2 regions of the Marinomonas sp. IMCC 4694 genome follow, and region 1 is predicted to be linked to the other one. Evidence: predicted binding sites of a transcription regulator. Region 1 holds the regulator's gene; the other holds the start of a gene.

Region 1 (7,049 bases):
ATCTGGATGTCCATACGATACAGTAAAAACCCTGATTACTATGGCGAACACGCCACTCTTGCCACCTTACTGTATGTATCACATCAATTGCGCCACGATAACAACATTGAGCCTTCGGCGTTACGCGCGCTTGGTTTGAGTCTTGAAGAAACAAAAGCACAGTGCAATGCGGTCTTTCAACACTCGACCGAGTTGCATAGAATGGTCGCTCTTATCCAAAAGATGAACGCCTAACACGCCATGACGACACTAATGAACCCGTCTGCTGCTCAACAATTCGACTATCGCTGGTCGCCTGTGCATCGAATTAATAAAAACAACGTACCCCGTCATTTGTGGCCCTGGCTAGTCACACAAGACTCGTTAACCGCAACGTTACAAAGCCTTGGCATTCTGACGGTCGACGTGCTTGAAGACACTTGGGGGGCTCCTACATCGCGCGAAAGAAGAAGGCTGTCCTTACGTCCAAGAGAAGCGGCTCGCATTCGCACTGTTCTACTCAGAATAAACGGCTCAGCGGTTATTTACGCACGGTCAGTGATCCCTGCTCGATCATTGCGTGGTCATTGGCGACAAGTAAAACAGTTAAAAAATACCCCCCTAGGTGGTTACCTTTTTCAGTACAGGGCCTTACGCAGGAGCGCGATTGAAGTGACCCAATTACCCAAGCGCCTGTTTCCTAATCAGGCCTCGGCACTGTGGGCAAGACGCTCTGTGTTTCACCAATATGGCCCCGGCATACTAGTGAACGAAGCTTTTTTTGATGACATTCCCCTAAAACCGCCGTTTGGATTTTTATGAGCATGCTAAAAGACTACGCAGACTTAACACGATTTAACAAACCTATCGGCTCTTTTTTAGTGCTGTGGCCCACCTTATGGGCTTTGTGGCTCGCGGCCGATGGTTTGCCTGAATGGCACCTTATCGTCATTTTTGTGTTAGGAGTATTCAGCATGCGCTCCGCAGGCTGTGTCATCAATGATTATGCCGACCGAAAAGTTGACGGCTACGTTGACCGTACCAAAAATCGCCCCCTGCCTTCTGGCCGAGTGTCTGAAAAAGAGGCGTTAATGCTGTTTGCTGGGCTGTGCTTACTAAGCTTTATACTGGTGCTTTTTACCGATGTAAGAACCATCATGCTGTCCTTTGCTGGCCTAGGGTTAGCGGTGCTTTACCCCTTTATGAAACGTTATACGCACCTGCCTCAACTCTTTCTTGGGTTGGCGTTTTCGTGGTCGATTCCCATGGCATACAGCGCACAAGGGGGCGACCTAACGGATCCTGAACTGTGGATGCTGTTTATAGCCAACTGCTTTTGGACGATTGCCTATGATACCTACTATGCTATAACAGATCGCCCAGACGACTTAAAAATTGGCATCAAATCCACTGCCATTTTATTTGGCCAATACGACTTATTTGTGATTGTATGTTTGCAAGGTTTGACCTTATCGTTACTGACGTGGATCGGCGTGCTTGCCACATTAAATTGGCCCTATTTCGCCGCACTCGTTCTGTGTAGTGGGCTTTTTTATCAACAATTTAGCCAAGCCAAAACACGGGATCGACACGCTTGCTTTCGCTCTTTTTTAGATAATAATCGCATTGGGGGCTGTATTTTTCTTGGCCTAGCTTTCAGCTATTTTATCTAATTTATGGCAAAGTTATGACAATGTAACCGAATTGTCACATTTGACCGCTTTAATGAAACCGTTCCTGAGATGAGGGTGTATCCTGTGACCGGTAAAAAAGTATTAATAATTGACGACGAATCTTCCATTCGTGAAATGATCGCCATTGCACTTGAAATGGCGGGCTATGAATATTTGGAAGCCGAAAATATTCAGCAAGCTCATGAGATAATTGTCGACCATCGGCCCGACCTTATCCTAGTCGACTGGATGATGCCTGGTGGCAGCGGTATCGAGCTGACTCGTCGACTTAAAAAAGACACCACTACGGCAGAAATACCGGTGATTATTTTGACGGCTAAAAGCGAAGAAGATAACAAAATTCAAGGGCTAGAAGTTGGCGCGGATGATTACATCACCAAGCCCTTCTCACCTAGAGAATTGGTCGCCCGACTCAAAGCCGTATTGCGTCGTGCTACGCCTCAGGGCGTGGACGAGCCGCTTGAAGTGGAAGGCTTAACGCTTGATCCTATTAGCCAACGGGTTACCATAGATAACCGCCCGTTAGACATGGGGCCAACAGAATATCGTTTGCTAAAATTTCTCATGACTCACCAAGAACGCGCCTACTCAAGAGCCCAATTATTGGATCAAGTCTGGGGAGGCAATGTGTATGTTGAAGAGCGTACCGTCGATGTGCATATTCGTCGTCTACGCAAAGCCATTGGTAGCTCTCATGATTTCTTAATTCAAACGGTACGAGGGACTGGCTACCGCTTCTCTGCAAAAAGGTCTGTATGAAAACAATATGGCGAAACACCTTTCTCACATGGTTAGCAGGCCTTGCCTCCTGTGTTGTCATTGGCCTAATCATTGGTCAACTATTAGGTGTTTTACTGCTGTACGTTTTAGGATCGCTGTATTTACAGCTTTATCAGCTTTATCAATTTCATTATTGGTTGCGACATTCTGGACGTGGCGCTCCTCCTGAAGCCAGCGGCATTTGGGGCGATGTGTTTGATGCCGTACATCGATTACAAAAGAAGCAACGCAAATCGAAACGTCGAATGCGCCAAGCACTGACCAGAATAGAAAGCTCCACCGCTGCATTAAAAGAAGGCGTCATCATGGCGGATAACCAAGGTAATTTAGAGTGGTGGAACAATTCCGCGGCCGATTTTTTTGGTTTAGTTCGTCCAGTCGATCGCGGTCAAATGATCACGAACATTGTGCGCAGCCCAGAGTTTTTTAGATATTTTAGTCAAAAGCGTTTTGGTGAGCCCTTAGTCATTAAATCCCCATCAATGGAAGGCATCTACCTAGAAATCCAAACCACATTGTACGATAAAAACGATCACCTTATTTTTATCAGAGATGTAACCCGCTTGCACCTGATGGAGCAAATGCGAAAAGACTTTGTCGCTAACGCTTCTCATGAATTAAAAACCCCCCTTACCGTGATTAAAGGCTACCTAGAAACCTTAGGCATGTTCAAAGATAAGTTACCTGCCAGTATGCAAAAGGGCATCGTCAACATGTCTGAACAGTCGGAACGCATGGAACAACTGATCGAAGACCTTCTCTTACTCTCTCGCTTAGAAAGCAATGACAAACGCGAAGAAAACCAGTGGCATAGCGTAAGCGACATCGTCAAAACCATCACCAATGCCACTGCGCCTATTCTGTCGGAACAACACATCATCGACGTACACATTCCAGATAATGCTCACCTTTACGGTGCTTATAAAGAATTATACAGCGCGTTTTCTAACCTCGTGGTGAATGCTATAAAATACTCCCCTGAAGGCGGCAATATTACCGTCACATGGGAATCCAACGAGCTAAACGGAATTTTCTCGGTACAAGACACGGGCATCGGCATTGAGCCAAACTACATCCCGCGGCTAACAGAGCGTTTTTTTAGAGTAGACAAAGGACGAGGATCAAAAACGGGGGGCACAGGATTAGGGCTGGCAATTGTTAAGCACATTTTACTGCACCACGACGCCAAATTGCAGGTAAAAAGCCAACCGGGCATCGGCAGTAAGTTTGCTTGCTACTTCCCTGCTAGCAGAGTACGGAACGACAACCGCCCTGTACCGCCAACGTCTTAAAACGCTCTCCCCTTGCGCGCACAACGCAACGGGTAAAACAAAGAAAAACTCACAAGCTGTCGAATAATGTGCTAATAAAAACTTCTTTTTCACTGTCTTGATCGATCAGTCCCAGCACCACCGTCAAAAACGTAGAGTCGTGTTTTTTCTCTGTGGTTGAAACAGACTGTATGTAGTAATTCAGGCGATTAACCTGGCCGGAAAATTCCAAATCCAACACCGCTTGGCCCAATACTTGAGGCACCACGTCGTCGCTTTTTATCAACATGGTCGCCTCTGTCTTACTGAATTGAATCACCATGCAACGAAATTGTTTGTTTTCAAATCGCACCAGTGTCGGTATTTTCACCTCTTTGACAGATACAACGGGCGCGTCAGGGTGAGTAAATTTCGTCGCCTTTACGGGCGCCGATCTCCCCCCTCCCATCAGAATATCTAACGACGCCGCCCCCACACCACCGGGACTAATGGATTCACGGGGCTTTTGCGACGCTAACCGATGCTCAAGGCCGTGTTTCTTCGCGGCGGACATCACCTTGCTCACCAGCTGCTCGCTGGAAAAAGGCTTACCAAGATAATCCGTTACACCAGACTGCACCGCTTCGACAACGTGGCTTTTATCGCCACGACTGGTGATCATCACAAAGGGGACGTCTGCTTTTTTATAATTAGGCTGATCTCGGCACCATTTCAGCAACTCGACCCCCGTCACTTCAGGCATTTCCCAGTCACACAACACCATATCAAACTGCATTTTTGACATGAGTTGTTGCGCCTTTCGACCATTTATTGCGTCTTCAATCTCCACCGCGGGAAACTGCTTACGCAGTGTACGGCGGATCAAATCGCGCGTAAAAGAAGCATCATCAACGATTAAGATTTTCATGGCCATTACCATACTCCACGGGGGCGATCTAACAACGCGGAAAAGTCACCGTGTTGTGTTCTAAACACCGAAATCCATAACAAGGTGGCGGCCACAACTGCAATCGGCATCATAAATACATTAAAAATAGGAATCGCTAAACCGACCATTACAATGGCACCAAACGTCCAGCACAACAAAGGCTTGCTGCGCAACGCCATCCGCATCTCGTGAAAAGTCACCTTGTTGTTATCGAAGGCATAATCCATGTACTGTAAAGACAACATCCACATGGAAAATAACAGCAGTAACACCGGCGCAATGACGTTCACTAAAGGGATAAACGACAACAAAAGCAACAAAATAAAACGAGGCAAAAAGTAGAGTATTTTTTGGAATTCACGCTGCAAACTGCGCCCCGCAATCGCCATAATAACGCCCGCGGTTAAGGTTTCATCGAACACTTTACCGGTTTGTTTTGCTTCTACTTTTTCCGCCAAAAAAGCCATAAACGGCGCCGCTAAAATATTCACCCCAACAGAAAAACTGTAAAACAACAACACGCTAATAATGGCCGCAAAAATCAAATAAAACAGCCAATTAAGAAAAGACACCCACTCGGGCAAGTACCCCATTGCTGAATCCATCAGGGTTTGAAAATAACTGAACGCCACAAAATACAATAAGCCTATCAGCAAGCAATTCGCGAGTAAGGGCGCCAATATAAACAGCCTTAACTCTTTAGAAAGCACCAATGGAAAGGCTTTTAAAAAAGCCCCAGCCGCTTTAAATGGGTGTGTGATCACGGTATCGTTTTACCTTTTTGTCTATTTTTGTAAAGAGCGGACAGAATATCATGAGGGCATTCTAGGCTCCACAACGCGGTTCTAATTACCTGTGTTTAAAGCAAACATTCACCACATTTCGCTTTATCGGGATAAAAAATTGTTTTTTTTCAAATCAATGCAGTCTTATGGCGTCGTTGTCTAGCAATCGTCTAAAAAGCCCGCTATTTTTATTCATTGTCCATTTTCTTTACTGGCTATTTTTGTAGCGGTTTTAAGGCTCAGCCCCATGCGTGTGTTCACTTTCTGTGTTTTGCTGTTTTTAGGCTTTTTCTCTGTGGTAACTCACGCCACAGAGACGCCACAAGGTCCTGTGATTCTCACCGTTTCAGACACCATTCATACCAAGCCTTCAAAACAAGGTGTTACGTTCGATATGGCCATGCTGAACCGGTTGCCGCAACGCTTTGTGACCACACGCACTCCATGGACAAAAGAAGTGCACACCTACCAAGGCTTCTCGGCGGTTGATCTTTTCGCTTATATAAAAAGCGAGGGGACACGGTTAAAAGTCACTGCGCTTAATCAATACATGACGGACATCCCACTCACTGACTTTGTTGAGCATGGGGCCATTTTTGCGACCCACATGGATGGCAACCTAATAAGCATCAGAAACCTTGGTCCGATTATGATGATCTATCCATTCGACGACAAAGAAACGCTGAAATCTGAAGAGTATTATGGGCGCTCTATCTGGCAAATTAGTCGCATTGAATCGATGGTCTTAATGGAGTAAAACCGTGCGATTATTTCAACGAACCCCTTGGCTCTCTCAAATTAAACAATGGGTCTTATACGGTTTTATTGCGCTTATTATCGCCCTTTCTATCACGGTGTTAAGCATTATTACGTTCACCAGCGACAGCTCAAATAACAACGGCCGTCGAGTGTTTGAAAGCACACTGTGGAACGCGCTGCAATTGCATGTGCAATCTTATCGCTTTCTCAATTACTTGATTCAACTAGACAAGACAGCGCCTTCACTGCAAGGAAATGCGTTTTTCGAATACGATCTTTTAATGAGCCGTGTTGACCTGCTCAGAAGAGGCGACGTCGGCGAACTGATTCGTAATTTTGAAAATGGCCGTACCACGAGGTTGCTCAATATCATCAATGGAGAATTGGAGTTACTCAGTTTTCAGCTCTCAAAAATTGAAAACGGTGAATACGATTACCTTCCTAGCCTAATAGAACGCCTTCACAACATCGACGAGCAGATCAATGAGTTTGTCACACTCGTTAATAATGGCAGCAATCAATACATCAGCTCACAACGCCAGTTATTACAAGAAAACTTAGACGCCATTCAAATGCTCGCTATGAGCCTTTTCCTTTGTCTCTTGTGCTTAGGCTTTTTTATCATAAAAGGCATCAGCGAATTGCAGCGTACGTATTTACACAATAAACGCCTTACTGCGAGCATCAAAAGTGTTCATGAAGACAAAGTCGACATTCTGGCTTTTATTCATCAAGAAATTCGCTCTCCTATTAGTGCGATTTTAGGCAGCGCCAATACCCTCAGTAAAAGGAGTATGCCCAACGATACCGACAAGCTTTCAGAGCATATCGAAGAGTCTGGGCTGCAATTGCT
Region 2 (7,049 bases), 2.4 Mb from region 1:
GGTCGTACATTTGCCAGCCGATGCCCACGCTTAGCATTTGGAAAGCGAATGAAGAAGCGATTTGTCCAATCCAATAATGAACAAAATTTGGGTGTGTAAATAACGATGGCATTGGGTTGCTCGCCTTGCGGTAGGGTAGGTACATGACTAAAAAAGGTAATGCTACCTATTCTATACTGAGTGACTCACAACAGGTCTTTTTAAACGCTGTTTTGCTTATTAATACCCATAAAACTTGTATTATGAATTGAGCTTGGTCTGGGTGGCTTGTCGGGGCGAGATGCCAAAATGCTGGTGGAAGCGTCGACTAAAGTGACTCAAACTTAAATAGCCTAACTCGTACGTTACCTCGGTGACCGAACATTTCTCTTGCAGGCGCTGGTAGGCGCGGCTCATTCTGCGTTGGTGCTGGTATTCCATCGGTGTGCACCCTAGCTGACGTTTAAAGCTGTCGTAAAATCGACTGCGACTCATGCACGCCATTTTGGCGAGCTGATGGATGTCTAAAGGCAGTGCGAGGTTGTGTTCAATCCATTGCATTACACAGGTTAGCCCGTTTGCATCGGGCGTTTGTTGCGTAAAGCGCAACAGGGCGTCTCGGCCGTGGTGACGAATAATTCGTGTCACCAATTCGCTGACACCAAAATCCACTAATAAATCGCGGTCTGGGTCATTGCGGATAAAGTCACTCGTCAGTCTGTCGATGACTTGCTGGGTCCCTTGCGTATGCAAGGAGTGCAAATGTTGGTTTGGATCAAGCTCCATACCATTGGGCCGTGTTTCGACCATGATGTCGTTCATGCGATCGCAAATTTGCGCGACACGTTCTTGAGAAATGGCAATGGTCAGGCAGGTGGTGGGTTTTAGATGTTGAGCTTCGGGGAAATCAATAAAAACTTCTTCCTCCGGCGCCAATATAAAAGACTCATGCGGGAGGAAAGGGATGTTGTCATGCGCTTTAGTGTGCATGACTTTTGCCCCTGTTACCATACCACAATACAGTAGTGAGTCGGCCTTTAAGCTGACTTTTTGGGCTTGTTCGTAGGTATCATAGATACTTAATTCAGAATGCGGTCCAGCAAAGCAAACACGGTTTTCGACCAACTGAACGGGTGTACGTTTGTATTTTGACAGTGTTATTTCTGCTGACACAGTAGAGTCCATTTACCCACCTCTTTTATTTTCTTTATGCGGCGTGGCCTGTTTGAGTCTCTACATAATCACTCTTGCGTGTTCTTGGGTCAATACCAAAAATTGATGAGATATGGATAGCCAGACAAGTTTCATGGACTCACAGGCAAGTTTTTTGGATTCATTGTTTCTACAGTAGAAGGCAAGGTTATGACGTGAACTAAAAACAACAATAATGGAGATGACACAATGATTTATGCTAAACCGGGTTCTGCAGGCAGCTTGATTACCTTTGATGCTGAATATGGCAATTTCATCGGTGGAGAATGGGTGGCTCCGGTCAAGGGGCAATACTTTGATAACATCAGCCCTGTTGATGGCGAAGTATTTTGTCGTATCCCTCGCTCAACAGAAGAAGATATTAATCTCGCCCTTGACGCGGCCCATTCGGCGCGTGCGGCATGGGGTAAAACGTCCGTTACCAATCGTTCTAATATTTTGTTAAAAATCGCGGATCGTATCGAACAGAACTTAGAAGCCTTGGCTGTGGCCGAAACATGGGACAACGGTAAAGCGGTTCGAGAAACCTTAAACGCAGACATTCCTTTAGCCGCTGATCATTTTCGTTATTTTGCAGGTTGTTTGCGTGCTCAAGAAGGCAGTACGGCCGAGTTAGATGAGCACACGGTGGCTTACCATTTTCATGAGCCTTTAGGGGTGGTCGGTCAAATTATTCCTTGGAATTTTCCGATACTAATGGCCGCTTGGAAGCTAGCACCCGCACTCGCGGCGGGTAACTGTGTGGTACTCAAACCGGCGGAACAAACTCCCGCCTCGATTCTTGAAATGATCAAAGTGATTCAAGATTTACTGCCACCAGGGGTGTTAAATATCGTCAATGGCTACGGTAAAGAAGCCGGTGAGGCCCTTGCGACTAGCAAACGTATCGCCAAAATTGCATTCACCGGGTCAACCCCTGTTGGCTCGCATATTTTGAAATGCGCCGCGGAAAATATCATTCCTTCCAGTGTCGAATTGGGAGGGAAATCACCGAACATTTATTTTGCTGACATCATGAGCCATGAAAAAGAATTCGTCAGCAAGTGTGTCGAAGGTTTGGTGTTGGCGTTCTTTAACCAAGGGGAAGTGTGTACGTGTCCGTCTCGAGCGCTTGTTCACGAGTCAATTTACGATGAATTCATGGCCATGGTGGTCGAGCGTACGAAGACGATTAAACGTGGTAATCCGTTAGACACGGATGTACAGGTGGGCGCTCAAGCTTCTAAACAGCAATATGAAAAAATCCTTAGCTACATTGAGATCGGTAAGGAAGAAGGCGCCGAATTATTGATTGGTGGGGGAATTGAATCGATTGATGGATTGGAAAAAGGCTTCTACGTACAACCGACCTTGTTTAAAGGCTCCAACAGCATGCGCATTTTCCAAGAAGAAATTTTTGGCCCTGTGGTGAGCGTGACGACCTTTAAAGACGAAGCGGAAGCGTTGGCGATTGCGAATGACAGTGAGTTTGGTTTGGGTGCAGGCGTGTGGACACGTGATACCAATTTGGCGTACCGCATGGGCCGCAACTTAGAAGCAGGCCGCGTATGGATGAACTGCTATCATCAGTATCCTGCCCACTCTGCGTTTGGTGGCTATAAGAAATCTGGCGTGGGTCGTGAAACTCATAAAATGGCACTTGAACATTATCAGCAAACCAAAAACATGTTGGTGAGCTACGACGTTAATCCTCTCGGGTTTTTCTAATCCGGCGGGATAAGCAAAGATAAACACACACGAATAAAGTGTTTACATTAAATGACAGACATAAAAACCAAAAGACGGATCGGTCTTTTGGTTTTTTTCGTTTGTGGGTTGTTAAGCGTTTAACGGTAAACGCTACTCGCCGCATCAGGAGCGAATGCGGAGCGGGTATTGGTCTTTAAGCGTCATAAAGTTGCTTATTTGCTCTGTTGAGCAGGATTTAGTGGCGAATCCCGTGTTTCCGATTGGAAACTTAATATCATAAATGCTAATTTCTTACATCAATGATTTTTTGTTATTCATCTTTAGCGTCGTATGGCATTGCTGCCTCGGCAAAGGAAAACACCATGGCCATCAGTTTATTTGACCTTTTCAAAGTGGGGATCGGCCCCTCCAGCTCCCACACCGTTGGCCCAATGGTGGCAGCCAATCAATTTGCCCATCAACTGGAATCACGCGGCTTACTGCCAAGCGTGTGCCGTTTGAAAGTTGACTTATATGGGTCACTGGGTGCAACGGGTAAAGGTCATGGAACCGGAACAGCGGTATTAATGGGGTTAGAAGGTGAATTGCCAGAATCGATCGACCCCAGTGGCGTCAATGATCGCGTAGCAGAAATACAAGCTGTTTCGAAATTAGTATTATTGGCGCATCATGTTGTTGCGATGGATGTTTCAAACGATATTATTTACCACCGTGTTGACCGTTTAGATTTTCATGCCAATGGCATGGTGCTTGTGGCGTTTGATGGTCAAGGTGCTGTGATGCATCAGGCGACGTTTTATTCAGTCGGTGGTGGCTTTATTGTTCAAGAAGATGAAGATGGTAACGTTGCGCTTGTCGAAGACACAACAGAGTTGCCTCATGTATTCCATAGTGCCGAAACGCTGATCACGCTGTGTCGAGAGCAGGACAAGAGCATCGCACAAATTATGATGGAAAATGAACGACATTGGCGAAGTGACGCCGAGATCAAACAAGGCATTTTATCTATTTGGTCGGTGATGAAAGAGTGCGTTCAACAAGGTATTCGTAACGAAGGTATTTTGCCTGGTGGATTAAAAGTGAAGCGAAGAGCCGCCAGCTTGCACAGAGATCTGAGCAGCAAGACGCGCATGGATATGATTACACCGTCTTTAGGTGCGATGGATTGGGTCAATTTATACGCCCTGGCTGTGAACGAAGAGAATGCCGCGGGCGGTAGGGTGGTCACGGCTCCTACTAACGGTGCGGCTGGCATTATCCCCGCGGTATTGCATTATTATTGGGAGTTTTGCCCACGTTCCAGTGAAGAGGGAATTGTGACTTTTTTCCTAACCGCAGCGGCAATTGGTATGTTGTTTAAAGAAAATGCGTCTATTTCTGGCGCCGAAGTGGGTTGTCAAGGCGAGGTTGGATCAGCTTGTGCGATGGCCGCAGCGGGTTTGGCGGCTGCTACAGGTGGCTCTCCAGAACAAGTAGAAAACGCCGCCGAGATCGGCATGGAGCACAATTTAGGATTAACATGCGATCCCATTGGCGGTCTGGTGCAAGTTCCTTGTATAGAGCGTAATGCTATGGGGTCAATTAAAGCCATTAATTCCGCCAGCATGGCGTTGCGTGGAGACGGTACGCATTATGTGTCGCTCGATAAGGTTATTCGCACCATGCGTGATACCGGTCGAGATATGAATGATAAGTACAAAGAAACCTCACGAGGCGGGCTTGCCGTTAACGTGATTGAGTGCTGATCTGCAGCGTTTGGTATGGCTCTTTTTTATCAACGTATTTAGGCAATCACGGGTCTAAATAGGGCTGTAACAAAACAGTCACATTTCTGTAGTATATTCTTAACAAGCGCCTCAAGGGGTGCTTTTTTCATTCTTTTTATCACCTTGTACACGAGCCGTTTAAGGGTTTTTATCTGTGAATGCTCAGTGTAGAATGGCGTTAAAAATCACATGTTGAGAAATGTGATGTGATGATTTGAGAGCCAAATGAGTTTGGATGCTAGGACAAGCATGTCGTTGATTTTATGCGTGTGACGTGAAAATTGATGGTTTGGCAAAGATTAATATTAGAGACAGAAGAGCCCTTATGGATCTTAAAAATAACCTGAAAGAAGAATCTAGTTTATTAAGTGGTCATGAATTTGTACGTGTATTGATTGCTTTAGCATTCGTGTTGGCGGCTGGTTTTTATGCCTCTAGCCATGGCGCTGGCGTTTCTAACCTTTCTATTCTTGTTATCGCGGCGGCGATTGGCGCTTACATGGCTGTCAATATCGGCGCCAATGACGTAGCGAACAACGTCGGTCCGGCCGTTGGATCGAAAGCTTTGTCTATGACAGGGGCTATACTCATTGCCGCTGTATTCGAAGCCGCTGGTGCCCTTATCGCTGGTGGTACTGTGGTCGGTACGATCAAAAACGGCATTATTAACCCTAACGCTATAGGTGACACAGAAACCTTTATTTGGGTCATGATGGCGGCTTTGCTGGCCGGTGCTATTTGGTTAAACTTAGCGACTTACTTGGGCGCACCAGTGTCCACTACTCACTCTATTGTAGGGGGCGTATTAGGGGCTGGCATTGCAGCGGGTGGCTGGGACATTGCTAACTGGGACAAAATGATCGCTATTGTGGCTAGTTGGATTATTTCCCCAGTAATGGGGGGGGGCATCGCTGCATTGTTTCTGATGTACATTAAACGATCCATTACTTACAAAAATGACATGATTGAATCGGCAAAAAAAGTCGTGCCTGTATTAGTCGCTTTTATGATGTGGGCTTTTTCAACTTATTTGATTTTGAAAGGTTTGAAGAAGATCTGGAAACTGGATTTCATCAGCGCAAGTTTGGTCGGTTTTGCCATTGCTTTAACCGTGTACTTTGTTGTGCGTCCTATCGTGGATAAGGCCGCTTCTGCCTTAAAAAATGATAAAGATGCTGTAAACAGTCTATTTACTATTCCTTTAATTGTATCGGCGGCGCTGTTAAGTTTTGCCCATGGTGCCAATGATGTCGCTAACGCGATTGGGCCATTAGCGGCGATTAACGACGCTTTGATGACAGGCGCTGTTTCTGCCAAAGCTGCAATTCCTCTTTGGATTATGCTAGTGGGTGGTGTCGGTATTGCGGTTGGTTTGGCACTATTTGGCCCTAAATTGATCAAAACAGTAGGCTCAGAAATCACAGAATTGGATAAAACCAGAGCATTTTGTGTTGCTATGGCAGCGGCGATTACGGTGATTATTGCCTCTCAGCTGGGGTTACCGGTGAGTTCTACACACATTGCAGTAGGTGGGATCTTTGGTGTGGGTTTTCTTCGTGAGTACTTGAAGTTATCCTACGAGAAAAAACTGTCTGGTATTATTGCACATTCAGAATCCGCAGGTCACAACGGTCAACAGACTCAAGTTTTTGTTAAACGCTTTAAGCTGGCCGATGTTGAAGAGAAGCGTGCTATTCTGAAAGAATTAAAAGCGGCTCAATCGGCTTCTCCTATTTCTTCTTCAGAACGCAGAGGGTTGAAGAAAGCGACTAAAAAAGAGCTTGTTAAGCGTTCAGCCTTGTTTAGAATCGCAGCGGCTTGGGTAATTACGGTTCCTGCGTCGGCGACACTGTCTGCTATTATATTTTATATGCTGTTAGGTTTTTCTGTTTCTCGATAAATCCATTTTCAGCATTCAAAAAAAGATCAGGCGAACTGGTCTTTTTTTGTTTTTATCACCTCGACAATGTTATATAACATCTTATCATTGTTCAATTTTTACTAATGTTTCAATTAAGAGTAGAGAAATAGATAAAATCTAAAAAGTGGAATCGAGAATGTGGATTTTTGTAGCCATTATTACTGTGGCAGTGAGTTGTCTAATTCCTCCTTATTTTCATTGGAAGAGTAAGCAACGAGAGATGAGAGAGAGATTACTGTCACGTTTGTCCAAACGCAGCGATCACATGTTGTATTCTCTAAAGAAGGTATCAGACCGTTACCTCACGAGAGACACTAAAATTTTCATCATAGAATACTTACTTAATGTGATAGCGGAATGCGTAAGGGCCAATTTTCGAACGCCGTTTATTGAAAAGAAAGAAGAGCTTCTCATTCATTTGTCTGAGTTAAAGCTGGGCCGTAACATAGCGTCAAAAGATCGTGTGTCGAGCCAGCAACAGT

What was found. The regulator PhoB, encoded in region 1, activates phosphate uptake and scavenging genes when phosphate is short. The targets are predictions, from matches to a motif close to TGTCATANNNNTGTCANA.
Region 2: a site for PhoB is predicted at 4,691-4,708, ahead of FXV75_RS05050 (inorganic phosphate transporter). Genes of this name have one in related genera too.

Annotation. Positions count from the first base shown of each region.
Region 1 is NZ_VSRV01000001.1:3,457,916-3,464,964, forward strand. It holds gene FXV75_RS15905 (HDOD domain-containing protein) at 1-234, shown strand, start outside; gene FXV75_RS15910 (chorismate--pyruvate lyase family protein) at 241-801, shown strand; gene ubiA (4-hydroxybenzoate octaprenyltransferase) at 798-1,652, shown strand; gene phoB (phosphate regulon transcriptional regulator PhoB) at 1,737-2,432, shown strand; gene phoR (phosphate regulon sensor histidine kinase PhoR) at 2,429-3,745, shown strand; gene FXV75_RS15930 (response regulator) at 3,795-4,637, opposite strand; gene cysZ (sulfate transporter CysZ) at 4,637-5,416, opposite strand; gene FXV75_RS15940 (hypothetical protein) at 5,685-6,194, shown strand; gene FXV75_RS15945 (sensor histidine kinase) at 6,199-7,049, shown strand, end outside.
Region 2 is NZ_VSRV01000001.1:1,093,070-1,100,118, forward strand. It holds gene FXV75_RS05030 (MFS transporter) at 1-112, opposite strand, end outside; gene FXV75_RS05035 (helix-turn-helix domain-containing protein) at 241-1,164, opposite strand; gene FXV75_RS05040 (aldehyde dehydrogenase family protein) at 1,381-2,898, shown strand; gene FXV75_RS05045 (L-serine ammonia-lyase) at 3,243-4,625, shown strand; gene FXV75_RS05050 (inorganic phosphate transporter) at 4,972-6,546, shown strand; gene FXV75_RS05055 (hypothetical protein) at 6,704-7,049, shown strand, end outside.